DNA from 2 places in the Frigoribacterium sp. CFBP 13729 genome. Region 1 is predicted to be linked to the other one. Evidence: predicted binding sites of a transcription regulator. Region 1 holds the regulator's gene; the other holds the start of a gene.
The links. Region 1 encodes LexA, which represses DNA repair genes until DNA is damaged. Its sites were predicted from a motif close to TCGAACANNTGTTCGA; they were not measured.
Positions count from the first base shown of each region.

Region 1 (14,285 bases):
GTGCACCGTGATGCCGGCGTGGAACGTGATCGCCTCGAAGACGTGGCGCACCATCGAGCCGGTGAAGTGCCCGCCGATGAGGTGGTACTCGAAGCCCTCGGGCTCGCCGGTGTGCACGAGGTACGGGCGGCCCGACACGTCGACGACGGCCTGGACCAGCGCCTCGTCGAGGGGCACGAGCGCGTCGCCGTAGCGGGAGATGCCGGCCTTGTCGCCCAGCGCCTCCTTGATCGCGCCGCCGAGCACGATGCCGACGTCTTCCACCGTGTGGTGGACGTCGATGTGGGTGTCGCCCGCCGCCGACACGTCGAGGTCGATGAGCGAGTGCTTCGACAGGGCCGTCAGGAGGTGGTCGAAGAACGGCACGGACGTGTCGATCGACGAGCGCCCCGTCCCGTCGAGGTCGAGGGACAGCTGGATGCGCGACTCGCTCGTCTCGCGGGACGAGGAGGCGGTGCGGGCGCGGGGCTGATCGGTCACGAGAAGAGCCTAATGTCGCGCAGCGCGTCGAGGAACGCGGTCGTCTCCGCCTCCGTGCCGGCGCTCACCCGGAGGTGCCCCTCGATCCCGAGGTCGCGGACGATCACGCCCCGGGCCAGGAGGCGGCGGAAGACGTCGGCCGGGTCGTCGACGCCCCCGAAGAGGACGAAGTTCGACCAGGTCGGCCACGGGCTGTAGCCGAGCTCGGTCAGGACACGGACGATGCGGTCGCGCTGGGCCTTGATGTCGTCGACCATCGCGAGCATCTCGTCGGCGTGGGCGAGAGCGGCCACGGCCGCCGCCTGCGTGAGGGAGGAGAGGTGGTAGGGCAGGCGCACGAGACGGAGGGCGTCGACCACGGCGTGGTGCGCGGCCATGTAGCCGACCCGGGCACCGGCGAAGGCGAAGGCCTTGCTCATGGTGCGCGAGACGATCAGGCGCTCCCGCCCCTCGAGCAGCGTCAGCGCCGTAGGCTGACCGGCCGGCATGAACTCGGCGTAGGCCTCGTCGACGAACACCATGCCGTCGGTCACGTCGTAGGCGGCTCGGACCGTCTCGAGGTCGAGCGGGGTCCCCGTGGGGTTGTTCGGGCCACAGAAGAAGACGACGTCGGGTCGGAGACGCTCGATCTCGGCGACCGCCGTCTCGGGCGAGATCGCGAAGCCCTCGTCGCGGGCACCCTCGAGCCAGGTGCTGCCGGTGCCCGCCGCGATGATCGAGTGCATCGAGTACGTGGGCGGGAAGCCGAGGACGGAACGCCCCGGGCCGCCGAACGCCTGGAGGATCTGCTGGATGACCTCGTTCGAGCCGTTGGCCGCCCAGATGTGCTCGCGGCTGAGACCGTGCCCGAGGTAGCCCGCGAGCGAGTCGCGGAGGAGCGAGAACTCGCGGTCGGGGTAGCGGTTCACGTCGACGAGGGCCGCGCCGACGGCCTCGAGGATGTCGGCGGCGACGTCGGCGGGGACGGGGTGGGTGTTCTCGTTGACGTTGAGGGCGACGGGCACCCGCTCTTGGGGAGCGCCGTACGGCGTCAGCCCCTTGAGGTCGTCGCGGATGGGCAGGTCGGCGAGGCTGAAGGACACGAGGCCATGGTAGGCGGCGAGCGGAGCGCCGACCTCACCGTGACCTGTCAGGCCGGGCAGGCCGGATCAGATCAGATCAGATCAGCGGCTGTACTTCTCGGGGACGGCGAGCGTCTGGCCCGCGGCCACCTCGGCGCTCGGCAGGTTGTTCAGGCGGACGAGGTCGCTGACGACGTCGCGCGGGTCTTTGGTGGGAGCGATCTCGCTCGCGACCTGCCACAGCGACTCGCCGCCCTCGACGGTGACCTGCGCGAACGACACGTCGGCAGCCTGGTCGGACGCCACGGCACCCGGGCCGAGCAGGAGGCCCGCGGCGACGATGCCCGCTGCGCCGAGCGCGACCGCCGCGCCCACGACCCGTCGGCCTCGACGCGTGATGCGGAGGCGCGTGCGGGGGACGCTGGGGCCGGTGGCGCCGGTTGTCGTGCCGAGGGTGCTGCTGCTGATGCTGCTCATGAGGTGGTTCCTTTCACCGCGAGAGTTGGTCGTACGAGTTCGTGCCCGGCACTCGGCCGGGAATGCCGGACACGAAGACGTGTACCGAACATATCTTCGATCGAGCCCGACGGCAACCACTTTCTTCGAACACCCGGTGCAGGAATGCGCGACACACTCGAACATGTGTTTCGCCAGGCGGCCGTGATCCGATAGGTTCCAGTCGGTGGGACGAGTACACCAGCGACCACCGACATCGACGGCAGGAGAGACATGACCGACCGGCACAGCGCCACGGCGACCGCCCCGGCGACGCCCCCGCGCAAGGCGCTCACCGCCAAGCAGGAGTCGATCCTCGCCGCCATCCAGGCGAGCATCGCCCAGAGCGGCTACCCGCCGAGCATGCGCGAGATCGGCGACGCCGTCGGCCTCAAGTCGCTGTCGAGCGTGACCCACCAGCTGAACCAGCTCGAGCTCGCCGGCCGCATCCGTCGCGACCCGAACCGCCCCCGCGCCCTCGAGGTGCTGGGCGAACCGGCCCCCGTCGCCACGGTCACGAGCATCCTCTCGACGAGCGACGACGGCGACACCGCCCACGTGCCGATGGTCGGGCGCATCGCGGCCGGCATCCCGATCACGGCCGAGCAGCAGGTCGAGGACGTCATGCCGCTCCCCCGCCAGCTCGTGGGGAAGGGCGAGCTGTTCATGCTCCGCGTCGTCGGCGAGTCCATGATCGACGCCGCCATCTGCGACGGCGACTGGGTGGTCGTCCGACAGCAGCAGGACGCCGAGAACGGCGACATCGTCGCGGCCATGCTCGACGACGAAGCCACCGTCAAGGTGTTCCGACAGCGGGACGGCCACACCTGGCTGCTCCCCCGCAACAGCGCGTTCGAGCCGATCGTGGGCGACCACGCGCAGATCCTCGGCAAGGTCGTGGCGGTGCTCCGCTCGGTCTGACGCCGTCCCGACAACGACGAAGCGCCTCCTGCCCTGACCGGGCGGGAGGCGCTTCGTCGTGCGGGGAGCGGACGGCTCAGGAGGCGGCTGGCTCCCCGGTCTCGACGGCGTCGGCAGCGTCCGTGCGCACGAACGGCGAGAGCGCCGCGACGTCGCTCGGGTAGACGCGGGCGTGGACCCGGGTGCCCTGCTCGTCGTAGTCGGTCGTCAGGACCCGGCCGGAGTCGTGCAGGTGCGAGACCACGTCGCCGCGGTCGTAGGGCACGAGCAGGTCGAGCTCGACCTCGGGCTCGGGCAGCAGCCCGGCGAGCTTGGCGAGGAGCTCGTCGATGCCCTCGCCCGTGCGCGCCGAGACGAAGACGGCCGTCGGCTCGAGCCCCTGCAGCACCAGCCGCTGGTCGTCGTCGACGAGGTCGCTCTTGTTGAAGACCACGACCTCGGGGATGTCCCGGCCGTCGACCTCGCCGATGACCTCGCGCACCGTCGCCAGCTGTGCGGCGGGGTCGGGGTGCGACCCGTCGACGACGTGCACGATGACGTCCGAGCCAGCGACCTCCTCGAGCGTCGAGCGGAACGCCTCGACGAGCTGGTGCGGCAGGTTGCGGACGAAGCCCACCGTGTCGGCGTAGGTGAAGGGACGGCCGTCGGCGGTCGCGCTCTTGCGGACGGTCGCGTCGAGGGTCGCGAACAGGGCGTTCTCGACCAGGACGCCGGCGCTCGTCAGCCGGTTGAGCAGGCTCGACTTGCCGGCGTTGGTGTAGCCGGCGATGGCCACGGAGGGCACCTCGTTGCGGTCGCGGTTGGCGCGCTTGGCGTCACGTGCCGGCTTCATCTCCTTGATCTGGCGTCGCAGGCGGGCCATGCGCGTGTGGATCCGGCGACGGTCGAGCTCGATCTTCGTCTCGCCGGGGCCCCTGCTGCCCATGCCCGCGCCGGCACCGCCGACCTGGCCACCGGCCTGACGCGACATCGAGTCGCCCCAGCCACGGAGGCGAGGGAGCAGGTACTCGAGCTGGGCGAGCTCGACCTGCGCCTTGCCCTCCCTGCTCTTCGCGTGCTGGCTGAAGATGTCGAGGATGACGGCCGTGCGGTCGATCACCTTGACCTTGACCACGTCCTCCAGCGCACGCCGCTGGCTCGGTGCGAGCTCGGTGTCGGCGATGACCGTGTCGGCGCCGAGGGCGGCCACGGTCTGCCGCAGTTCTTCCGCCTTGCCCTTGCCGAGGTAGGTGCTGGGGTCGGGGTTCGGCCGACGCTGCAGCAGGCCGTCGAGCACCGAGGCGCCCGCGGTCTCGGCCAGCGCGGCGAGCTCACGGAGCGAGTTCTCGGCGTCCGAGAGCGAGCCCTGCGACCAGACGCCGATCAGGACGACGTTCTCGAGGCGGAGCTGTCGGTACTCGACCTCGGTGACGTCCTCGAGCTCGGTCGAGAGGCCGGCCACGCGACGGAGCGCGGCGCGGTCCTCGCGGTCGTACTGGTCGCCGTCGCCCGATGCGTCGAGGGAACGGGTCTGGATCGCCTGGGCCGGCGAGAAGATCGTGTAGGCGGACGCCCGCGACGCCGCACGCTCGAGGACCCGAGCCACGACGTCGTCGCCGTGCTGTCCGTCGCGCTCGTCGTCGAGCGGGGTCGTGGGGGTGTCTGTCATCGAAGTGATACTAGCCCTCCGGAGGGGGTCGAGCCTGGGCCGTCACGGGCCAGGCAGCTGATGTTCGGTAGGTTGTCGTGCGTGACCAACGACCACTACTTCTCCCCGAACCCGGAGAGCGAGCTGCGTCGGCGGACGATCACGGCGACCCTCGCAGGGCGAGAGCTGACGCTCACGACGGCGTCGGGCGTCTTCAGCCCCGAAAGGGTCGACCCGGGCACGGCCGTCCTGTTGGCCGGTGCACCGCAGCCGCCCGCGACGGGCGACCTGTTGGACGTCGGGTGCGGATGGGGCCCCATCACACTGAGCCTCGCGTTGTCGTCACCCGACGCGACGGTGTGGGCCGTCGACGTGAACGAGAGGGTCCTCGACCTCGTCCGTGAGAACGCACGGGCCGCGGGCCTCGTCAACGTCAACGCCGTGACGCCCGACGGTGTTCCCGACGACGTCGTGTTCGCATCGATCTGGTCGAATCCGCCCATCCGCGTCGGCAAGGAAGTGCTGCACGGCCTCCTCGAGACGTGGCTCCCTCGCCTGGAGCCCGGCTCCGACGCCTGGCTCGTCGTGCAGAAGAACCTCGGCGCCGACTCGCTCCAGGCGTGGATGAACGCGACCATGGCGGACGTGGTGCAGGTGGAGCGGGCCTCGACGAGCAAGGGATACCGCGTGCTGCGGGCCCGTCGCGCCTCCTCGTCCCTCGCATAGACGAGCGACGACGACAGGGCGTGCGCCCTCGCGGCCCGGGGCCCCGGCGCCCACGCGTGGCGGACGGACGGACGCTAAAGGGTCAGCGCCCCGCTGAAGACGAGCTCGGCCGGTCCGCTGAGCGACACGTGCTCACCGTCGGCCCCGGGCGCGACGTGGACCCCGAGCACGCCGCCCGGCACCTCGACGGCCCAGTCGTCGGGCGCGCCCGCACCGGCCCAGTGCCGCACGGCGAGTGCCGCAGCCGCGGCACCCGTGCCGCACGAGAGCGTCTCGCCGCTGCCCCGCTCGTGCACGCGCATGCGGATGCGACCGATGCCGTCGACCACGAGCGGGTCGGACGGGACCACGAACTCGACGTTGGCGCCCTCGGCGGGCGCGGGGTCGAGCACCGGCACCCAGGAGAGGTCGAGCCCGTCGAGCTCGTCGTCGGAGGCGAGGGCGACGACCACGTGCGGGTTGCCGACAGAGAGCGAGAGGCCCGGCCTCGCCGCGTGGAGTTCCCGGGCGCGGACCGTCGGCTCGTCGTCCCCGAGCGCCCAGGCGCCGAGGTCGACCCGGAAGCCCGAGCCGTCACGCCGCACCGTGCGCACGCCGGCGCGCGTGCCGATCGTGAGGGCCTCGCCGACGGGAAGGTCGACCAGGCCGCGCTCGACCAGGTAACGCGCGAAGACGCGGACGCCGTTGCCGCACATCTCGGCGAGGCTGCCGTCGGCGTTGTGGTAATCCATGAACCACTCGGCCGAGGGATCGCTCGCCAGCGCCGCGGCGCCGGCCGGGAGCGCGGACGAGCGGACGGCACGGATGACCCCGTCGGCCCCCACGCCGAAGCGACGGTCGGTCAGGGCGCGGATGGCCACCCCGTCGAGGTCGGTCTCGCCGTCGGCGTCGGTGAACAACACGAAGTCGTTCCCGGTGCCCTGTCCCTTGGTGAACTGGAGCGTCGTGGTCACGCGAGGAGTCTAGCGAGGGCCCGCTCGACGGCCGCCGGGTCGCCGGTGGTCGACCAGTCGACGTCCGGGTACCGCTTGAACCAGCTGACCTGGCGGCGGGCGTAGCGACGCGTGAGCGCCTGCGTCTCGGCGATCGCCGCCTCCTCGTCGGTGTCGCCCCGCAGCTGCGCCGCCGCCTGGGCGTAGCCGATGGCCCGGGAGGCGGTGATCCCGTCGGCGAGGCCGAGCGGCAGCAGGCCGCGCACCTCGTCGAGCAGGCCGTCGGCCCACATGCGCCGGACGCGGGCGTCGAGACGCTCGACGAGGACCGGTCTCTCCTCGGCGATCCCGACGATCGAGGAGGGACGCCACCGCCGTGCCTCGTCGGGCAGGGCCGCCGAGAACGGCTCGCCGGTGATCTCGCCCACCTCGAGGGCCCGGACGAGCCGCCGGGCGTTGTGCGGCCCGATCCGCTCGGCGGCGACCGGATCGGTCTGCGTGAGCAACTCGTGCAGCGCGCCGGGGCCGCCGCTCTCGGCCAGCCGCTCGAAGCGCTGTCGCACAGCGACGTCGGTGCCCGGGAACCGGAAGTCGAAGAGCACGCTCGAGACGTAGAGCCCGGATCCGCCCACCAGGAGAGGCACGGCGCCGCGCGCGAGGACGTCGTCGATGACTGCACGGGCACGGGACTGGTACCACTCGACGCTGGCCTCGGCTGTGACCTCGAGCTCGTCGAAGAGATGGTGCGGCACGCCTCGGCGCTCGACCTCGGGCACCTTGGCCGTGCCGATGTCCATGCCCCGGTAGAGCTGCATCGCGTCGGCGTTGACGATCTCGGCAGACCGCCCCGCATCGCGGAAACGCTCGGCCAGCTCGAGCGCGAACGCGGACTTGCCGGTGCCGGTCGAGCCGACGACGGCGACCAGGCCGTCGCCCAGCGCTTCACCGACCGTCGACATGGTGCCCCAGTGTAGGGCGGGGCGTCACTCGAAGCGGACGCCGCCCCGGCTGCTGCCACCGCGCGGCAGGGCCTTCTCGACGGCACGACGGATGGTGTCAGAGCGGTAGCCGCGACGCATGAGGTAGCCGTTGAGACGCCGCTCGGCCGTGGCCCTGTCCAGCCCCCGCAGCGAGCCCGCACGCTTCTCGGCCCATTCATCGGCCCTGGCTTGCTCGTCGGCGTCGTCGGTCTCGGCGAGGACCTCCTCGATCACGGACGCATCGATGCCCCGCGAGCGCAGCTCAGACGTCACGGCGCCCCGACCGAGGCCCTTGCGGCCCTGCTTCGTCTCGAGGAGGTTCTCGGCGAGTTCCCGGTCGTTGAGGAGACCCACCCCTTCGAGGCGCGACACCTCGTCGGCCACGACCTCGGGATCGAGGTCGCGCGCCTCGAGCAGGGACGCCATCTCAGCCGACGAGACTCCCCGTCGACTGAGCGCGTGCAAGCTCACGTTCTCGGCCCGGGCCCTCTGAGCGTCCAGGTCCTCGGGCGGCTCCTCGGCCTCTGCCTCGTCGCCGTGTGCAGGGGCCACGGCAGACCCGTCCGACCAGTGCTCGGTCACGGCGGCCAGCGCGGCTGCCGCGTCACGCACCGGATCCCGCCGCGCGCCGTCTCCCGACGGGTCGACAGGCTCGTCGTCGTCCCCGACAGACGCGAGCCCCTTCGAGGGGTGGCTCGACGCGACTGCGTCTGCGCCTGTACGACCGGACCTGGCCCCGCGGACCCCGAAGAGGGGCGTCACGGGAGCCAGGTCGTCAGCCGACTCGTCGTCGTGCGAGGTCATGCGCCCTTCCGGGCGGCGATCTTGGCCTCGATCGACTCGACGGGCGCCTCGACCGGCTTCGCCCCGCCGACACCGAGCTTGGCCAGGATCTTCTGCTCGATCTCCTGCGCGACGGAGGCGTTCTTGAGGAGGAAGTTGCGCGAGTTCTCCTTGCCCTGACCGAGCTGGTCGCCCTCGTAGGTGTACCAGGCACCGGACTTGCGGACGATGCCGTGCTCGACGCCGAAGTCGATCAGGCTGCCCTCACGAGAGATGCCGACGCCGTAGAGGATGTCGAACTCGGCCTGCTTGAAGGGCGGTGCCATCTTGTTCTTGACGACCTTGACGCGGGTGCGGTTGCCCACCGCGTCCGTGCCGTCCTTCAGGGTCTCGATGCGGCGGATGTCGAGTCGCACCGAGGCGTAGAACTTGAGCGCCTTGCCGCCGGCGGTGGTCTCGGGGCTGCCGAAGAACACGCCGATCTTCTCGCGCAGCTGGTTGATGAAGATCATCGTCGTGCCGGTCTGGCTGAGCCCACCCGTGAGCTTGCGGAGGGCCTGCGACATGAGACGCGCCTGGAGGCCGACGTGGGAGTCGCCCATCTCGCCCTCGATCTCGGCACGCGGCACGAGCGCCGCCACGGAGTCGATGACGACGAGGTCGATGGAGCCGGAGCGGACCAGCATGTCGGCGATCTCGAGCGCCTGCTCGCCCGTGTCGGGCTGCGAGACGAGCAGCGCGTCGATGTCGACGCCCAGCTTCTTCGCGTACTCGGGGTCGAGGGCGTGCTCGGCGTCGATGAAGGCCGCGATGCCGCCGCCGCGCTGGGCGTTGGCGATGGCGTGCAGGGTGAGCGTCGTCTTTCCCGAGGACTCAGGGCCGTAGATCTCGACGATGCGGCCCCGAGGGAGCCCGCCGATGCCGAGCGCGACGTCGAGCGCGATGGAGCCGGTGGGGATGACGGCGACCGGAGCCCGCTCGTCACTGCCCAGGCGCATGACGGCGCCCTTGCCGAACTGACGGTCGATCTGCGCGAGCGCCGTCTCGAGCGCCTTCTCGCGGTTCTCTGCTGAGGGCATGGTGACTCCTTCGTGGTTGCTGTCCGTGCGCCTGTAGGCTGTCGCGTCGCGCTCGGCCCGGGGGCGGCGGTCTCGACGACAAGGCTGGTGCCCCCGCGGATGCGGGAGCGGTGGAACGTCGATGCGTGAACGCTACGACCCGCCACCGACATCGCGGACGCGATCTCGGCAGGAGGTGGAGCACTCGGGCGTCGACGCCCTTGTGGAGGAAGCTACCACCGTGCCGAACGCACGTTCGAACTCGGACCCCGGCGTGTCGAACACCTGATCGCCGACGGGCCGCGGCGCGCGCGTCCGTGACGACGGTCAGCGACGCGGCTCGGGCAGCCCGGCTCCGTGTCTGCGCGCGACCGGCACGCCCTCGGCCTCACAGAGGGCCAGCCACACCTCGCGCGGTGGCACGCCGCCGCGGAGCGCCTCGTCCGCGGTCTCGTCGCCCAGCGACGTGAGGACGAGGTCGCGGGTGACGACTCGTCCGTACGCCTCGCCGAACTCGTCGTCGACCGCCCTGCGGAACTCGCTCTTGCGCATCAGTCGAGGGTACCCGGACGCCGAGACGCCCCCGACCTGGGTCGGGGGCGTCTCGAGGCGTACTGCATGACAGACCGTGAGGTCAGGGGCGTCAGCGCACGACCAGGTCGGTGTCGAACTCGGCGACCATGTCGTCGGGCAGGGTGTCGGGGATCGGGTTGAGACCCTCGATGACGGCCATCCGGTCGCCCACCTCGCGCATGATCACGGAGATCGGCGTCTCGAGCGCGTCGGCGACCGACGCGAGGATCTCGGAGCTGGCCTCTTTCTGCCCACGCTCGACCTCGCTCAGGTAGCCGAGTGCGACGCTCGCCTTGGAGGCGACCTGTCGCAGCGTGCGGCCCTTCTGGAGACGGAAGTCGCGGAGGACGTCGCCGATCTCTTGACGGACCAGAACCATGGGACCCCTCCTTGCGACATAGGACCCACCGTGACGGGATTCAGGGGTGGGTGAGGAACACTGCTGTCGAGCTGGGTGCCACTGTAGCCAGCCAGCTCTGTGTGACGCTTGTGAACTCGCGAGATGTAACGAGACCGAAACCCCGGCTATTCCCGAGGCCCCGTGAGCCAGTCATGCAGCATCGAGAGTGATTCGGAGACGGTCGCCGATCGGATGGCTGCGCGGTCTCCCTCGAGGGCGAGCCTCGTGACGCGAGCCTCGCCTCCTGCGCTCAGGGCGACGTACACCGTGCCCGGCGCCTGGCCGTCCTGAGGGTCGGGGCCGGCGACCCCGGTCGTCGCGATGCCGACGTCGGCGGGCTGACCCTCGACGGCCAGCGCTCGACGTGCCCCCGCCGCCATGGCGACGGCGACGTCCGGATCGACGGCGCCCCGGGCCGCGAGCAGCGCCGCCGGCACACCGAGCAGCGAGGCCTTGAGCGGCGTGTGATAGGCCACGACTCCCCCGACGACGACCGCGGACGCACCGGGGACGGAGATGAGCTCGGCGGCGAGCAGGCCACCCGTCAACGACTCGGCGACCGCGACGGTGAGCCCCTGACGGTCGAGCTCGTGCACGACCTCGGCCGCGGTGGTCACGACGTGCGGGAGTGCTTCAGGGCGACCCGGACGTAGTCGGCACCCGACACGAGCGTGGCCACCACGGCGGCCGTCATCACGACCGTGTTGAGGCCGTGAACCCAGTCGCCCAACGGGACCCACAGCGGGAAGAGCGCCAGCGTCACCGCGACGGCCTGCAGCACCGTCTTGAGCTTGCCGCCTCGTGACGCGGGGATGACGCGGTCACGGATGACGACGAAGCGGTACACGGTTATGCCGATCTCGCGCACGAGGATGAGAGCGGTCACCCACCAGGGCAGCTCGCCGAGGATCGAGAGCCCGACCAGCGCGCCGCCGACCAGGACCTTGTCGGCGATCGGGTCGACAATCTTGCCGAAGTCGGTGACGAGGTCGAGGCCCCTCGCCAGCATGCCGTCGAGGCTGTCCGTGAGGATGGCGACGACGAACAGCACGGCGGCCGCGATGCGCAGCGGGCCGTCGGCACCGTCGTCGATCAGCAGCCAGGCGATGAACAGCGGCGCCATCAGGATGCGGACGACCGTGATCACGTTGGCGATGTTCGCCGTGCTGGCCGGCCCCGCGCCGCGGCTCGCGAAGCGTCCCCGCCAGGGGAACGTCGCGGCCCGGGGTGCGTCGGGGGTTCTCTCGTCGGTCACGTCAGTCCCTGCCGGTCAGGCCCCAGGCGTCTTCCGACTCCTCGTCGCCGTCGACCTCGTCGTAGCCTCGTGTCATCTCGGCGACGGGGTCGTCGCCGTAGTCGCCCGCGCCGACCGCCGTGGGAGCTGAGGAGGCGGGGGCCGGCCCCCGGAGCCCGTCGTCGCCCTGCCCGCGCAGCTTCGCCAGCACGCCCGGCAGCTGCTCGTTGGTCACGAGCACGTCGCGCGCCTTCGACCCCTCCGAGGGGCCGACGATGTCCCGCGACTCCATGAGGTCCATCAGGCGCCCGGCCTTGGCGAAGCCGACTCGCAGCTTGCGCTGGAGCATCGACGTCGACCCGAACTGCGTGCTGACGACGAGCTCCGCCGCCGCGAGGAGCAGCTCGAGGTCGTCGCCGATGTCGCCGTCGATCTCCTTCTTCTCGACCACGGCCGCCACGTCGGGTCGGTAGTCGGGACGCGCCTGCCGGGTGACGTGCGCGACGACCTCGGCGATCTCCGCCTCCTGCACCCACGCGCCCTGGACCCGCATGGCCTTGGAGGCGCCCATCGGCAGGAAGAGCCCGTCGCCCTGGCCGATCAGCTTGTCGGCACCGGGCTGGTCGAGGATGACCCGCGAGTCGGTCACGCTCGACACGGCGAAGGCGAACCTCGACGGCACGTTGGCCTTGATGAGGCCCGTCACGACGTCGACCGACGGACGCTGCGTCGCGAGCACCAGGTGGATGCCCGAGGCGCGCGCCAGCTGGGTGATGCGGACGATGCTGTCCTCGACGTCGCGCGGGGCGACCATCATGAGGTCGGCCAGCTCGTCGACGACCACGAGCAGGTACGGGTAGGGCTTGAGCGACCGGGCGCTGCCGGCCGGCAGCACGATCTCGTTCGCGACGACGGCGCGGTTGAAGTCGTCGATGTGGCGGAAGCCGAAGCTGGCGAGGTCGTCGTACCTCATGTCCATCTCCTTCACCACCCACTGCAGCGCCTCGGCCGCCTTCTTCGGGTTGGTGATGATCGGCGTGATCAGGTGCGGGACGCCGGCGTAGATGGAGAGCTCGACCCGCTTCGGGTCGATCAGGACCATGCGCACGTCGGTCGGCTTGGCCCGCATGAGCAGGGACGTGATCATCGAGTTGACGAAGCTCGACTTGCCGGAGCCGGTGGCGCCGGCGACCAGGAGGTGCGGCATCTTCGCGAGGTTCGCCACGACGTAGCCGCCCTCGACGTCCTTGCCGACGCCGATCGTCATCGGGTGCACGCTCTTGGCGGCGGCCCCGGAGCGCAGGACGTCGCCGAGCGACACGATCTCGCGGTCGGTGTTGGGGATCTCGACGCCGATGGCGCTCTTGCCCGGGATCGGGGAGAGGATCCGCACCTCGTTCGAGGCGACGGCGTACGAGAGGTTCTTGCTGAGGGCCGTGACCTTCTCGACCTTCACGCCCGGGCCCAGCTCGATCTCGTAGCGCGTGACGGTCGGGCCGCGGCTGAAGCCGACGACGCGGGCGTCGACGGAGAACTGACGGAGCACCTCGGTGATGCTGCGCACGATCTCGTCGTTCGCCTCGCTGCGCGCCTTGGCGGGCGGGCCGACGCTGAGCGTGGAGGCCGCCGGCAGGCGGTAGGGCGCCACGGGCGAGTCGTCCTCGACGTCGAGCGACGGCGGGGCGGGCTCGTCGTCGTCGACGGCGAGGAAGTCGGCCGCGACGTCGCTCTCGCCGGGCGCGGCCGCGGACGTGGTGGCCGGCACGCCGGTCGCAGGCACGGACGGCAGGACGGTCGTGGCGGCCGTCGCACCCGAGGGACCGCCGCCGGCGGCACCCGCGGCGGACGTCGTGGGCGCCGGCTCGTCGTCGTGCAGCGGGACGTCGATGCCGAACGACCGCACGGCGTCCTCCGCCGCGTCGAGGTCGTGCAGCAGGTCGGCCTGGTAGACGTCGGTCGGGGCGTCGGCTGCCGCGGCCCCCGCTGCCGAGGACCCTGCGACCGGAGCGTCGCCCCCGATGGTCGCGCCGTGGTCGACGAAGACCGGGCCGGCGGCACCGCGACGACGAGAGCCCCGTCCTCGGCGGTCCGCGGCGTCGTCGGCGCTGCTCTGGGTGACCACGGGAGTGTCGTAGGCCGGGTCTTCTTCGCGGCCGCTCTTGGTGCGTCGCCACCAGGGCAGCGTGTCGGGCTCGCCCGCCTCGCCGTCGGCGGCGCTGTCTGCCGTGGCTGTGCCCGCGTCCGCCGTGGTCTCGCCGAAGAGCCAGCGGTACAGGTCGCCGAGTCGGTGGCCGATGCGGTTAGGCGGCGTCTTGGTCATGATGAGCAGGGACAGGGCGAGCAGGACGACGACGACCGGCACCGCGACCCACTCGGTCGCGAGCATGACCAGCCAGGAGGCGACGAGCCAGCCGAGCACTCCCCCGCCCGTCGCCAGGGCGCGCATGCCCTCGACGGCCTGGGGCTGGCCGCCGTAGATGTGGCAGAGCGCGCTGATCGACACGATCATCAGCCCGAGGCCGATGCCGATGCGGGTGTTGTCGTGCACGGAGGCAGGGTGCCGGAACAACCACCCCGCGAAGAGGACCATGATGACCGGCAGGGCGTAGGCCACCCGCCCGACGAGGCCGCCGAACGTGTAGGCGTCGAAGCCGACGGCGATCGGGCTCGTGGGGTTCAGCCACTCGACCACGGCCCCGGCGATCGCCAGCAGCACGAGCAGGAACGGCACGCCGTCACGACGCTCGGACTTGTCGAGGGACTCGCTGCCGAAGAGCCGGAAGGCGCCGCCGGTCAGGTGGGCCAGGCCCATCCAGGCGGACGCGAGGACGCCGGGGCCCTCGTCGACGGGTGCCGGCGCCTTCGCGGCGGGGAGCTTCTTGGTCGCCGCGGTCGCGCCGCGGGCGGCAGAGGCGCCCGTGGACGCGCCGCGCCCCGAGCGCGAGCGCGCGGTCGACTTGGTGGGCGTGGCCATGCCGTCGAGGTTACCGCCCGCCGCCGACGCCGACCGGAGGC
Region 1 covers NZ_JACYUR010000002.1:805,555-819,839, reverse strand. Annotated here, with positions in the region: gene hisB (imidazoleglycerol-phosphate dehydratase HisB) at 1-480, opposite strand, end outside; gene IFT77_RS10240 (histidinol-phosphate transaminase) at 477-1,562, opposite strand; gene IFT77_RS10235 (LysM peptidoglycan-binding domain-containing protein) at 1,644-2,018, opposite strand; gene lexA (transcriptional repressor LexA) at 2,271-2,957, shown strand; gene hflX (GTPase HflX) at 3,034-4,605, opposite strand; gene IFT77_RS10220 (methyltransferase) at 4,687-5,310, shown strand; gene dapF (diaminopimelate epimerase) at 5,385-6,263, opposite strand; gene miaA (tRNA (adenosine(37)-N6)-dimethylallyltransferase MiaA) at 6,260-7,201, opposite strand; gene IFT77_RS10205 (regulatory protein RecX) at 7,226-8,026, opposite strand; gene recA (recombinase RecA) at 8,023-9,084, opposite strand; gene IFT77_RS10195 (DUF3046 domain-containing protein) at 9,391-9,615, opposite strand; gene IFT77_RS10190 (helix-turn-helix domain-containing protein) at 9,707-10,015, opposite strand; gene IFT77_RS10185 (nicotinamide-nucleotide amidohydrolase family protein) at 10,162-10,653, opposite strand; gene pgsA (CDP-diacylglycerol--glycerol-3-phosphate 3-phosphatidyltransferase) at 10,650-11,291, opposite strand; gene IFT77_RS10175 (DNA translocase FtsK) at 11,293-14,244, opposite strand.

Region 2 (14,285 bases), on a different contig from region 1:
CACGGAGGAGCCGCCCGGCGGCGCCCCCACGGTCGACGCGACGCCACCGCCCTCCGACGCGGCGCCGGCCGCACCGTCGGCGCCGTCAGCCGCTGCTGCCTCGGCATCTGCCTCGGCACCCGCGCCGGCGCAGGGCCCGAGCGCGAGCCAGCGCCGCGCCGCGGCGGGTGACCCCCGACGGGGCATCCCGGCCGGGTCCCGCTACGGCGAGGCCGTCGTCCGCGAGATCCTCGGCGCCCAGTTCATCGAAGAAGAGACGATCGCTCCCCGCGTCACGCCTCAGAGAAGCGAGTAGTCCGTGTACGAGGGCATCGTCCAAGAGCTGATCGACGAGTTCGGCCGCCTCCCGGGCATCGGGCCGAAGTCGGCGCAGCGGATCGCGTTCCACATCCTGCAGACCGAGACGTACGACACGACGCGGCTGTCCGAGCTGCTCGTCGACGTCCGCACCAAGGTCCGGTTCTGCGAGGTCTGCGGCAACGTCACCGAGCAGGAGCGCTGCTCCATCTGCCGCGACCCGCGTCGCTCGCCGGCCACCATCTGCGTGGTCGAGGAGGCGAAGGACGTCCAGGCCATCGAGCGGACCCGCGAGTTCCGCGGCCTCTACCACGTGCTCGGCGGGGCCATCAGCCCGATCGACGGCGTCGGGCCGGACGACCTGCGCATCCGGCAGCTCGTCCAGCGCCTCGCCGACGACACGGTGCAGGAGGTCATCATCGCGACCGACCCCAACCTCGAGGGCGAGGCCACGGCGACCTACCTGTCGCGGATGCTCGCGCCGTTCGGGCTGCGCGTCACGCGTCTCGCCTCCGGGCTGCCGGTCGGCGGCGACCTCGAGTACGCCGACGAGGTCACCCTCGGGCGCGCCTTCGAGGGGCGCCGGCTCGTCTCTGAGTAGTCGAGGGGCCCAGGGGCTCAGGGGCGAGCGGCCCAAGGCCGCCGGCTCAGGGCCGGGCGGCTCAGAGCCGTGCGCGGCGGGCGCGGACGAAGCTGTAGAGGCCGAACGCGATCAGCCCGATCGCCACGACCGACAGCACCACCACACCGGCCGGCAGGCCCGCGAGCGCCTTCAGGGCCCCGTCCAGCCCGCTCGCCTCCTCGGGGTCCGCGGTGATCGCCGCGACGGCGAACAGCACGCCGACGACCGCGATCGCGACGCCCTTCGCGACGTACCCGACGACGCCGAGGGCCACGGACACGCGGCCGGCCGTTCCGGGCGGCACGACGAGGTCCTCACGGAACTTCTGCCGAAGGCCCTTGACGACGAAGTAGACGCCGATCGCGACGACGGCCAGGGCGAGGACGACGAGCAGGACGACCCCGCCGGGCGTCGCGATGAGGCGCGAGCTGAGGCTCTGCGTCTGGTCCGAGCTGTCCGACGACCCGCCCCGGGCGAAGGTGAACGCGGTGACGCCGACGGCGAGGTAGGCGACGCCCTTGCCGCCCTCCTTCGCCCGGTCGGCCCACGCCTCCTTGTCGGTGCCCCGCACGAGGGCGGCCTCGAGCAGCTGGAACAGGCCGAGGGCCCACAGCCCGACGACGACCACCCAGAGCACGACGGCTCCGCCCGGGCGAGAGGCGAGCTGGCCGAGGGCACCGCCCTGGTCGGCCTCGCCGCCGCCGCCCGCCGCGACGCCCAGGGCGATGCCGCCGATCAGCACGTGGAGCAGCCCGTTCATCGCGAAGCCCACCCGCGCGAGCGTGCGGAGGGCACGGCTGTCCTGGAGGCGGCTGGCGGATCCGCGGGCGTCCGCGACGGCGTCGGTCATGCCCCCACGCTAGAGGTCGCGAGAGTCGTCGGTCCGGCCGACCCTGGGGACGAGGAGGCGGTCGTCCCCCTGCTGGTCGCGACCGGTCGTCACACGGGCCGGGCACCTCCTAGAATCGTCGGACGCAGGCGCCGCCAGCCCGACCGCGAGCGCCTCCTCGCCCGTCCGCCCCGTTCCGTCCACCTCCTGGAGTCGCCACCGTGAGCTTGATCGTGCAGAAATTCGGCGGGTCCTCGGTCGCCGACGCCGAGAGCATCAAGCGTGTCGCCAAGCGCATCGTCGAGACGCGCAAGGCCGGCAACGACGTCGTCGTGGCGGTGAGCGCCATGGGCGACACGACCGACGAGCTGCTCGACCTCGCGGCCGAGGTGACCCCGATGCCTGGCGGGCGCGAGCTCGACATGCTGCTCACCGCGGGCGAGCGCATCAGCATGGCCCTGCTCGCCATGGCGATCCGCAGCCAGGGCGTCGAGGCCCGGTCGTACACGGGAAGCCAGGCGGGCATGATCACGGACGCCCAGCACGGCAAGGCGCGCATCGTCGACGTCACGCCGGGACGCATCCGGGAGGCGCTCGACGCCGGGTCGGTCGCCATCGTCGCGGGGTTCCAGGGCTTCAACCGCAGCACGGGCGACATCACGACGCTCGGGCGGGGCGGGTCCGACACGACGGCCGTGGCGCTCGCCGCCGCGCTCGACGCCGACGTCTGCGAGATCTACACCGACGTCGACGGCATCTTCACGGCCGACCCCCGCGTCGTGCCCCGCGCCCGCAAGCTCGACCGCATCACGAGCGAGGAGATGCTCGAGCTCGCCGCCGCCGGCTCGAAGGTGCTCTACATCCGTGCCGTCGAGTACGCCCGACGCCACGGCGTCACCCTGCACGTCCGCTCGTCGTTCCACAACGGCGAGGGCACCTTGGTCGTCAACCCGAAAGAGGGAGAGAACGTGGAAGAGCCCATCATCAGCGGTGTCGCGGGCGACCTGAGCGAGGCGAAGGTCACCGTCGTCGGCGTCCCCGACGTCCCCGGCAAGGCCGCGCAGATCTTCCGCACGGTCGCCAAGACGAGCGCCAACATCGACATGATCGTGCAGAACGTCTCGGCCGCGTCGACCAGCCGCACCGACATCTCGTTCACGCTGCCGAAGTCCGAGGGCTCGGTCGTGCTGAACGCGCTCGAGTCCGACCGGGCCGAGATCGGCTTCGAGTCCCTGCAGTACGACGACCAGATCGGCAAGCTCGCCCTCGTCGGCGCCGGGATGCGCACCAACGCCGGCGTCTCGGCGCGCCTCTTCACGGCCCTGTTCGAGGCCGGCATCAACATCGAGATGATCTCGACGAGCGAGATCCGCATCTCGGTCGTGACGCGTGCCGACACGCTCGCCGAGGCCCTGCGCGTCGTGCACACGGCCTTCGAGCTCGACGCCGACGTCGAGGCCGTCGTCTGGGGCGGCACCGGTCGCTGACCGGACCGCCCGCGACGACGATCCCGCCCCCTCACCGAACCACCCACACCACCAGGAGCACGAGATGTCAGAAGGTCTGCGCGTCGGCGTGGTCGGCGCCACCGGCCAGGTCGGCAAGGTCATGCGGAAGCTGCTCGCCGAGCGCGAGTTCCCGATCGCCGAGATCCGCTTCTTCGCCACGGCACGCTCGGCGGGCACGACCCTGCCGTTCCGCGGCGTCGACGTCGTCGTCGAGGACGTCGAGACGGCCGACCCGAGAGGGCTCGACATCGCGCTCTTCTCGGCCGGCGCCACCGGCAGCCGGGCGCACGCCCCCCGCTTCGCCGAGGCCGGCGTGCTCGTCATCGACAACTCGAGCGCCTGGCGGATGGACCCCGAGGTGCCGCTGGTCGTCAGCGAGGTCAACCCGCACGCCATCGACCAGGCCGTCAAGGGCATCGTCGCCAACCCGAACTGCACGACCATGGCGGCGATGCCGGTGCTCAAGGTCCTCGACGCCGAGGCGACGCTCGAGCGCTTGATCGTCAGCACGTACCAGGCCGTCAGCGGCAGCGGCCTCGCGGGCGCCGACGAGCTGCTCGGCCAGGCACGTGCGGCCCTCGAGGGCGACGCCGCGGGCCTCGTCCACGACGGAGGCGCGGTGCAGATGCCTCAGCCGGCGGTCTACGTGCGCCCCATCGCCTTCGACGTCATCCCGCTCGCCGGCTCGATCGTCGACGACGGACTCGACGAGACCGACGAGGAGAAGAAGCTCCGCAACGAGAGCCGCAAGATCCTCGAGCGTCCCGACCTGCTCGTCAGCGGCACCTGCGTACGCGTGCCGGTCTTCACCGGGCACTCCCTGTCGATCAACGCCGAGTTCGCGACCGAGCTCACCGCCGCTCGCGCCCGCGAGCTCCTCGCGGACGCGCCGGGGGTCGTCCTCATCGACGTGCCGACGCCCCTCGAGGCCGCGGGCAAGGACCCGTCGTTCGTCGGTCGCGTCCGTCAGGACGAGGGCGTGCCCGGCAACCGCGGCATCGCCCTCTTCATCAGCAACGACAACCTCCGCAAGGGCGCGGCCCTGAACGCCGTGCAGATCGCCGAGATCGTCGCGGCGCGCCGTCTCGCGACGGCGTAGGTCCCGCCACCGAACCCGCGCCTCCGTCGCTCCGAAGACCGGGCATGACCCGTCTCGTGCCCGGCCTCGTCGCCCTGCTCGCCGCTGCAGCCGCCGTCCTGACGGGCTGCGCCGGGCCCGTCACGGACGGCCAGGCCGCCTCGTCGACGGTCCCGGGGGGAGACGGCCCGGTCGTGGCCTTCTACGGCGACTCGTACACCCTCGGCACGGGGGCGTCCGATGCGTCGCACCGCTGGTCGACGATCGTCAGCGAGGAGCGCGGCTGGCGCGAGTACAACCCGAGCGTCAACGGGCTCGGCTTCGTCAACCACCGCACGTCGTTCGAGGGCGGCGACCTGCCCGGCCTCGTCATCGACGCCGAGCCGGACATCGTGTTCGTCACGATGGGGCTGAACGACGCCTTCTCGTACGACGCCCGCGCCGACGAGATCCACGCCCAGATCGGCGACGACCTCGACCGCATCGCGTCGGCACTGCCCGATGCGCGCCTCGTCGTCGTCGAGCCGTTCTGGTACACCGACGATCGACCGGCGAGCGTCGACGTCATCAGCGGCTGGGTCCACGACGCGGCCGACGAGGTCGGCGCGGACTGGGTGCCGGGCGCCTCCCGCTGGCTCGAGGGGCACCCCGAGTGGATGGCCGCGGACGGGCTGCACCCGAACGACGAGGGCTACGCGGAGATGGCCCGGCGGATGGACGCCGAGCTGACGACCCTCGGGCTCTGAGCGGTCGGACTGGCCGTCGCCGTCTCGCTGGGCTCGTCGTCGAGCCGGGGGCCGGTCCGTACCCAGACGCCGCGCCTAGACTGCATCTCGTGACCGAAGCATCGAAGGCAACGAAGCCCGTCGACGTCGCCCTCATCGGGGCCGGCGTCATGAGCGCCACGTTGGGCGCCATGATCAAGCAGCTCGAGCCCACCTGGACGATCCAGGTCTACGAGGCGCTCGGCGACGTCGCCCAGGAGTCGAGCAACCCCTGGAACAACGCGGGCACCGGTCACTCCGCCCTCTGCGAGCTCAACTACACGCCCGAGCGCGCCGACGGCACGATCGACACGAGCAGCGCCGTCAAGGTCAACGAGCAGTTCCAGGTCTCACGCCAGTTCTGGTCGTTCCTCGTCGCCGAGGGAGCCCTGCCCGAGCCGTCCGCCTTCATCAACTCGACGCCCCACATGAGCTTCGTCTGGGGCGAGGCCAACGTCGAGTACCTGCGCAAGCGGCACGAGGCGCTGCGGGGCCACCCGCTGTTCGCCGGCATGGAGTTCAGCACCGACGCCTCCGTCATCCGCTCGTGGGCCCCGTCCCTCATCCTGGGCCGCGCGAAGGACCAGCCGATCGCCGCGACGCGCATCGAGGCCGGCACCGACGTCGACTTCGGCAGCCTCACGCGCCTCCTGCTGACCTACCTCGAGGAGAACGAGGCGCGCATCGAGCTGGACCACCGCGTGACCGGTCTGACGAAGCTCGCCGACGGCACGTGGCGGGTCGCGATGCGCCGTCAGGTCGGCGGCACGCCCACGAGCGTCGACGCCCGGTTCGTCTTCGTCGGCGCCGGGGGAGGCGCGCTGCACCTGCTGCAGAAGTCGGGCATCGACGAGATCAAGGGCTTCGGCGGGTTCCCGGTCAGCGGCGAGTTCCTCCGGACCGACGACCCGGCCGTCGTGGCCAAGCACGCGGCCAAGGTCTACGGCAAGGCCGCCGTCGGCTCGCCCCCGATGTCGGTCCCGCACCTCGACACCCGTGTCGTGGACGGCCAGGCGAGCCTGATGTTCGGACCGTACGCCGGCTTCAGCCCGAAGTTCCTCAAGAACGGCTCGTGGTTCGACCTCTTCGCCTCGATCCGGCCGCACAACCTGTACCCGATGATCCGCGCGGGGCTGGCGAACCTGTCGCTCGTCAAGTACCTGGTCGGCCAGCTGATGGCGAGCAGCGACAGCAAGTTCGAGTCGCTGCGGGAGTTCATGCCCGACGCCGACCCGGCCGACTGGTACCGCATCACCGCGGGCCAGCGCGTGCAGGTCATCAAGAAGGACGCGAAGAAGGGCGGCGTGCTGCAGTTCGGCACCGAGGTGGTCTCGGCGGCGGACGGCACGATCGCGGGCCTCCTCGGCGCCTCGCCGGGCGCCTCCACCGCCGTGCCGATCATGTTGTCGGTGCTCGAGCGCTGCTTCCCCGACCGGATCGCCGGGTGGACCCCGACGCTCCGCCGCATGGTGCCCACCTACGGCGGCCAGCTCGCCGACGACGAGGCGCGAGCCGCCGCGACGCTCGGGGCGACCGCCGAGGCCCTGCGCATCCACGCGTAGCGGCACGCTGCCGGTCGCGGCTCGGCCAGCTGGGCCGAGCCGAGGAGGCGCGAGCCGGTCTCGGCTTGACGTCCGATCGAACATGTGTTCGACTCTGACCATGAGGTGGAGCGAACAGGCGACGACGGCGACCGACTCGTCGGCCCTGCCCGGGCTGGCGAAGCTGTCGAACCTGGTCGCGTCGGTGACGACGCCCGAGTTCGCGGGGGTGACGTTCCACGAGATCCTCGCGAAGAGCGCCCTCAACCGAGTGCCCGGCAGCGACTCCGCCCTGCCCTTCGGCTGGACGATCAACCCCTACCGAGGGTGCAGCCACGCCTGCGTCTACTGCTTCGCGCGGCCGACGCACGAGTACCTCGACCTCAACGGCGGCGACGACTTCGACCGGCAGATCGTCGTCAAGGTGAACGTCGCCGAGGTGCTGTCCCGTGAGCTGCGTCGCCCGTCGTGGCAGCACCACCCCGTCGCGCTCGGCACGAACACCGACCCGTACCAGCGCGCCGAGGGCAAGTACCGGCTCATGCCGGGCATCATCGCGGCCCTGGCCGACTCGGGCACCCCGTTCAGCATCCTGACCAAGGGGACCCTGCTGAGGCGCGACCTGCCGCTCCTCGTCGAGGCGGCCCAGCACGTGCCGGTCGACATCGCGATGTCGATCGCGATCCACGACGACGACCTGCAGCAGTCCGTCGAGCCGGGCACGCCGACCACCGCCGCGCGTCTCGCGACCGTCCGCTCGGCGACCGACGCGGGGCTCCGCTGCTCCGTCTTCATGATGCCCGTCCTGCCGTGGCTGACCGACGACCTCGACCACCTGCACCGGGCCCTGGCGGCCGTGCGCGCCTCCGGGGCGACGAGCCTGCTGTACTCGGCCCTGCACCTCAAGCCCGGCGTCAAGGAGTGGTGGTCCGCCTGGCTCGAGCGCGAGCACCCGGAGCTCGTCACGCGGTACCGCGACATGTACGCGACGAGCACCTACGCGCCCCTCGGCTACCGCAAGTGGCTCGCGGCCCGCATGCGGCCCCTCCTGGCCGAGCACGGGCTCGAGCACGGCACGGCCGACCCGGCGACGGGCTCCACCCGCTCGAGCGCCCTCGACGACGCGGCGGCGGCCAGGGGCACGCTGGGCTTCGGCGCGGACGGACGGCCCCGGTCGCTCATCGCCCACGAGCTGCCGGGCGGTGCACGGTCGTCTCAGCCACGTCTCTTCTGACCGCGGCAGCGTTGGTCGTCCCTCCGTCCCCGAGGTCGGGGCACAGCCGCCCCGGCGGCTCGGCCCCGTCCCGCGAGGTGACCCTAGATAACGGGGTACAGGACGAGTCCTCGTTCTGGCATGATCGTCCTGCCCGACACGTCGACCAGGAGGGGGCCGCCATGCTGCTCGGCCTCCCCGCACACCTCGTCCCGCAGACCGTGGGCCGGGCGCTGTCCCGTGCCTGCCACGTCATCGCGAGCGTCGTCCTCGCGAGTGCCGGCCTGTTGCTGATCGTGAACCAGGTCGCCGAGCCGTCGTACCTGCTCTGGCCTGCCCTCGTGGCGCTGTTGCCGATGCTCGGCATGCTCTTCGTCGTCGAGCGGTTCCGCAGCACGACCGCCGTGCTCGCGTACCTCGCCATCGGCTCGGCGTGCCTCTACTGGTACGCCGTGACCCTGTTCGCGCAGATCCCGGCGGTCCAGGCGTCGGACGCCTTCTCGCTCTCCCTGCCGAAGATCGCCCTCGTCATGGTCGGAGGCAGCGGGCTGCGTTCCCGGGGCAGCCTGCTCTGGGCCACCGCGGGCTTCGCCCTGGGGGAGCTCGTCACCCAGCTGGCGACGTGGCAGACCGGCGGGACGCCGCGTCTCGACGTCGCGGTCCTCTTCGCGTGGCTCCTCGTCTCCGTGACGGCGACGTCGTCCCTGCTCGCACGGGGACGGGTCGACCGTGCCCAGCCGAGCCTGCACCGGGCGGCCTTCGACCAGCAGAAGCAGGCCATCCGCCACGACGTGGAACAGCAGGCGTCTGCGCTGCTGCACGACACGGTGCTGAACCACCTCGCCTCCATCACGGCCGGCGGGCCCGGCCCGCTCGACCCGGCGACCGCGGCGTCGATGGCGACCGACCTCGAGGTGCTCGTCGGCCAGGAGTGGCTCGTCGACGAGACCAGGGCCCCGGCGCCGGCCTCCCCGACGACCGGGCCGGGCGACTGGACGACGTCCGAGCTGGGACACGCCGTCGCACGGGCGCGCGAGGGCGGGCTCGAGGTCGGCGTCACGGGAGACCTCGGCGCCGTGACGCGGCTCGCGCCCGCGGTCTGCCGCGCCCTGGGCCTCGCCGTGGCCCAGTGCCTCACCAACGTCGCCGTGCACAGCGGCACCGATCGTGCCGAGGTCGTCGTGTACGGCGACGGCGTCGACCTGACGGTGATGGTCATCGACGACGGGGTCGGCTTCGACGCCGCGGCCACGGCGCCCGACAGGCTCGGCCTCAAGAACTCGGTCGAGGCCAGGACGAGGCGGGTGGGGGGCTCGGCGCAGATCTGGTCCTCGCCCGGCAGTGGCACGTCGGTCATGCTCCGCGTCCCGGTCGCACCGGCCGAGTCGGTCGTCGCGCCTGGTGCGGCGACGGAGGCCAGCCCGGTCACCGCCGATCCCGGCCCCGTCGACCTGGCGTCCCGCACAGCCGGCGGGGGAGCACCGTGAGCCGCCGCAGCCCGCAGCAGGTCGATCCGCTCGGCGCCCTCAGCTCCCGCCCCGTCACGGCGCTCGCCGCGGTCGCGGCGGTCGTCTACGCGGCGGTGTCGACCGTCGTCACGCGCGACGAGATCGTGACGCCCGCCGCTGCCGTCGGGGCCCTCGCGGCGCTCGGGGCGGCCGGGGTCGTCCTGGTGCTCGCGTCGAGTCCGCTCCGGGCACCGCTCACCCGGTGGTCGGTCGCGGGCGTCGTCGGGCTCGGTGCCCTCGCCGGAGTCCTCGCCGCCGTCGCCTCGGCCGGCCACAACTCCATGGTCAGAGACGACTGGGCCTCCCTCGCCGTCGGGCTGCTCCTCGTGGGCCTCGCGCCGTACCGGCCCGCACTCGACCTCGTGGTCGCGGGGCTGGCGTCCGCCGTGGTGCTCACGGCGGTCGTGCTCGTCGAGAGGGAGGCGTTCCTCACCGATGTCCCCGTCCTGGTGTTCGTCGTGGTCGCCGTGACCCCGGTGCTGGCGCTCTCGCTCGCCGGGGCGTCGTTCTCGGCCGCCTTCACGACGCTGGTGGAGCGATGGATCGCGGGCGCTTCCTCGGCTCGTCAGGCCAGCGCCGACGAGTTCCGCTCGAGCGTCGCCCGGAGCGTGCAGCAGGACAGGGTGACCATCCTGAACCGCGACGTCGCGCCGTTCTTCGGCGAGGTCGTCGCCGCGGGCGTCGTCACGGAGGCGGACGTCGAGCGGGCCCGCCGCATCAGCGCCGACCTCCGCAGCACCATGGTCGCCGAGGCGGACCGCAGCTGGCTCGAGCAGGTGCTGGCCGACCCCTCCACCCGCGTGTCCGGGGTCGTCGTCGACGTCGGCCGGGCAGCCGGCCGGATGACGGCCGCGCACCGCACGTCGCTGCGGGCCCTGCTCGTCGCCTTCGGCGAGAGCGACGCCGTGCGGCCCGACACCGTCCGCATCGAGCTCGACCAGGGGCTGGACGCCGAGGAGGAGCGGGTCGAGGCCCGCATCAGCGTCGCCACCGCCTCGTCCGAGTCCGCCGTCCGCCACCGCTTCGCGCCCTACCTCGCCGTCGTGCGGATCGTCTTCGACGACCTGCAGGTCGATCCCGCCCCGCCCCTCCTGACACTAAGGTTTTCTTATGACCAGCACTGAGCCGAGCGGCCGCTCGTCCCTCCGTCCGGGCTTCGGCCGGCCAGCCGCTGCCCCGTCGTGGAGCACGGTCGGGCCTGGTTCCGAGGGGCCCGCGACCCGTCGCGTCCGCCTCGCCATCCTCGACGACCACGAGGTCCTGCTCGACAGCCTGTCGAGCTGGATCAACGTCAACGCCTACGACTTCGACCTGGTCCTCACGGCGCACACCTGGCTGCAGCTCGTGCACAGCGACAACTTCCCGACCGACCTCGTCTTCCTCGACTTCCAGCTGAAGGAGCCGGTCTCCATCGAGGCCCGGGTCCGCACGTGCCGCGCCGCCGGCGCCAAGGTGATCGTGCTGTCGAGCCTCGACACGCGTGAGTCGCGTGAGCGCGCGCTCGACGCCGGTGCGTCGGCGTTCCTCTCGAAGGCGCTGCCGATGCGCGAGGTGATGGACGCGGCCCGCCAGGTCATGGGCGTGGCTCGTGACGCGTCGCCTCAGCGCGACTGGCGCCCGCTGCCCGTGGGGGCCGCGAACCAGAGCCGCCCGAAGCTCAGCGCAGGCGAGTCGGAGGCGTTCCGCCTCTACGTGTCCGGCTTCAGCACCAACGAGGTCGCAGCCCAGATGAACGTGCAGTACGAGACGGCGAAGACCTACCTCCGTCGCGTCCGCGAGAAGTACGCGAAGGCCAACAGGCCCGCGAGCAAGAAGTCCGAGTTGATCCGTCGTGCGGCGGAGGACGGCTACCTGCAGTAGTGGCGAAGCTGTACTTCCGCTACGGCGCGATGAACAGCGGCAAGAGCACGGCGTTGCTCCAGGCCGCCTACAACTACGAGGAACGCGGCCAGCGCGTCCTGCTGGCCAAGCCGCGGGTCGACACCAAGGGCGACGACGCGATCGTCTCCCGGCTGGGCGTCACCCGGCCCGTGGACGTGACGTTCGCTCCCGACGACGACGTGCGGGAGGTGTTCTGCCGTTCGCGGGAGCGCGTGCGGGCGGAGACGGGGACCGACCTGTCGTGCCTGCTCGTCGACGAGGTGCAGTTCCTCACTCCGGTCCAGGTGGACGACCTGCTGCGCATCGCGGTGCTCGAGGGCGTCCCCGTCCTCGCGTACGGGATCAGGACGGACTTCCGGACGATCGCCTTCCCGGGCAGTCGCCGACTCCTGGAGGTGGCGCACTCGCTCGAGGAGCTCAAGACCATCTGTCGGTGCGGCCGCAAGGCGGTCTTCAACGCGCGCAAGGTCGGCGACCGCTTCGTCTTCGACGGTGACCAGGTCGCCATCGACGGCCGGGAGGTCACGTACGAGTCGCTCTGCGGTGCCTGCTACCTGGCCGAGAGCGACGGCCGCCTCGCCTGACCCCGGGGGCGCAGGCTCCGTCCTGCGGCGGGCGGGGACCGCCCCGAGCAGCAGGCACACGAGAGGAGGCCAGACCCCGAAGGGTCTGGCCTCCTCGTTCGGTGTGGGGCGGGCGGGGACCGCCCCACCAGCAGGCACATGAGAAAAGGCCAGACCCGAAGGGTCTGGCCTTTTCACATCTCGTCGGGGTAGCGGGATTCGAACCCACGACCTCCTCGTCCCGAACGAGGCGCGCTACCAAGCTGCGCCACACCCCGAGGTGTCGCTCGGCCCAGGGGCCGAGTGGAGCAACCTGACAAGGATAGCGGATCTTTGGACCCGCTCGCACCACCAGGCCCCGTGAGCCCTCGTCAGGCCGTGAGCGTCAGGACGACGGCCTCGGGACGGCAGTCGAAGCGGACCGGTGCGTAGATCGACGTCCCGAGACCGGCGGAGATCTCGAGGTGGGCGGTCTTGCGCGCGTGGCTCCAGGTGCTGAGCCCGCTGACCTTGCCACGAGGCACGTCACAGTTGGTGACGAGCGCGCCGTAGCCGGGCACCCGGACCTGGCCGCCGTGCGTGTGCCCTCCGAAGATGACGTCGGCCCCGTTGTTGACGAACGAGTTGAGGACGCGCTGGTAGGGCGCGTGGGTGACTCCGATGCTGATGGGGTCAGGTCCTCGTCGGTCGTCGTGCCAGCGCACGTTCTCGCGCAGGTCGTCGAGCGCCCCGGGGAGGCGGTCGAGACGATCCCAGCCACGGTGTGCGTCGTTGACGCCGAACAGCTCGAGGCGGGATCCCCTGATCTCGATCGCTCGGGCGGCGTTGTTGAGGTCGAGCCACCCGAGGTCGGCGAAGAACGACTCCATCCGGCCGATGTCGAGGGGCGTGGGGGTCCGGGTGACGCCGCTGGGGCCGCCGAAGTAGGCGAACGGGTTCTTGGGGACCGGCCCGTAGTAGTCGTTCGAGCCGTTGACGAAGACACCGGCCACCCCGCGGAACGGCTCGAGGGTGTGCTCCAGGGCTGCGTGGGCGTCGACGTGCCCGATGTTGTCACCCGTGTTGACGACCAGGTCCGGTTCGTAGACGGCCAGCCCACGCACCCATTCCTGCTTCTCGGTCTGCCACGGGGCCAGGTGCAGATCGCTCAGGTGCAGGATCGTCAGCGGACGGGAGCCGGCCTCGAGGACGTTCAGCACCTCGTGTCGGACGGTGAAGCGGTTGCGCTCGACGAGGCTGCCCCAGGCGAGGGCACCCAGGCCGACGGCCGCGCCCGCCAGTGCGGTCGCGGCCGTCGCCCTGCCGAGGGGGAGGGGCGTCACTTGCAGCCACCCGGATCGGCGCCCTGCGGGTTGCCGTACAGGGTCAGCCCGATGCCGGAGTCCTTCGCGACGGAGGTCCCCGCGGCGGGGTCCGTCGCCGCCACGCGACACTGGTTCTTCCCGTCGCCTGCGGCGAACCCGGTCACGGCGACCTTGTCGGCCGAGAAGCCAGCCGCGGCGATCGCCGTCTTGGAGTTGGCGATGCTCTGCCCCCGCACGTCGGGGATCGCGGCGGCGCCGGACCCGTCGCTCGTGAAGACCGTCACCGTGGCTCCCTTGGACAGCACCGTCCCGGGGACCGGGTCGCTCGCCACCACCTGGCCGGCAGGCAACGCGGACGGCTGCGTGCCGCCGTCGGCGTAGACGAGGTTGAGTCCCTTCAGCATGGTCTGTGCCGCGCTCACGCTGCTGCCGGACAGCTCGGGGACCGAGACGCCGGAGCCGCGCACGAGCCGCGAATTGGCCTCGGGGAAGTCGGTGCCCGGGTACTTCGTGTTGTTCACCGTCTGCACGGCCTTGAAGAGCTGCGCTCGGGTGGCGGCGTAGTTGCCTCCCTTGATCGGCGAGCCGATGGACCGCAGGTTGACCTTGGGGCCGGTCCAGTTGCCCTGCCAGATCGCGGTCGCGAGCTTCGTCGTCGCGCCGATGATCCAGATGGACTCCTTCTTGTCGGTCGTCCCCGTCTTGCCGATCTCCTCGAAGCCGTCGCCGGGGAGCGCTCCGCGACCGGTGCCGTTCGACCACAGGCCGGACATGGCCTTCGCGGCGGCCGCGGCCACCGCGGGCTCGACAGCCTGCGAGCATTCCTGGGCCTGCCCGCCGAGGGCCACGCCGTCGTCGTTGACGATGTTGTCGACCACGATCGGCGCGCAGTACTTGCCGCCAGCCGCGATGGCCGCGTAGGCCGTGGCCATCGTCAGCGGGGCGATCTCGTCGGCCGTGCCGAGGATGGAGGACGAGAAGTTGCTGATCTCGCCGCCGTCGGCGCGGTGGACGCCCAGTCGCTGTGCCACGTCGCGGATGTCGTTGAGGTCGAGCTTGGACGCCATCGCCGCGTAGGCGGTGTTGACGGACTGTGCCGTCGCGGTCGTGACCGCCATCTGGCCGGGTCTTGATCCATCGTCGTTCTTGGGGGCCCAGCCGCCCTGTCGCTCGCCGC
Region 2 covers NZ_JACYUR010000001.1:1,050,962-1,065,246, reverse strand. Annotated here, with positions in the region: partial or broken gene IFT77_RS16730 (hypothetical protein) at 1-295, shown strand, start outside; gene recR (recombination mediator RecR) at 299-898, shown strand; gene IFT77_RS04765 (DUF1206 domain-containing protein) at 960-1,769, opposite strand; gene IFT77_RS04760 (aspartate kinase) at 1,970-3,235, shown strand; gene IFT77_RS04755 (aspartate-semialdehyde dehydrogenase) at 3,300-4,355, shown strand; gene IFT77_RS04750 (SGNH/GDSL hydrolase family protein) at 4,400-5,080, shown strand; gene IFT77_RS04745 (malate:quinone oxidoreductase) at 5,170-6,660, shown strand; gene IFT77_RS04740 (Rv2578c family radical SAM protein) at 6,761-7,873, shown strand; gene IFT77_RS04735 (sensor histidine kinase) at 8,035-9,339, shown strand; gene IFT77_RS04730 (hypothetical protein) at 9,336-10,484, shown strand; gene IFT77_RS04725 (response regulator) at 10,471-11,220, shown strand; gene IFT77_RS04720 (thymidine kinase) at 11,220-11,825, shown strand; tRNA gene IFT77_RS04715 (tRNA-Pro) at 12,009-12,082, opposite strand; gene IFT77_RS04710 (metallophosphoesterase) at 12,176-13,126, opposite strand; gene IFT77_RS04705 (transglycosylase domain-containing protein) at 13,123-14,285, opposite strand, start outside.
Region 2: IFT77_RS04740 (Rv2578c family radical SAM protein) is a predicted target of LexA. The motif match lies at 6,737-6,752, and genes of this name have one in related genera.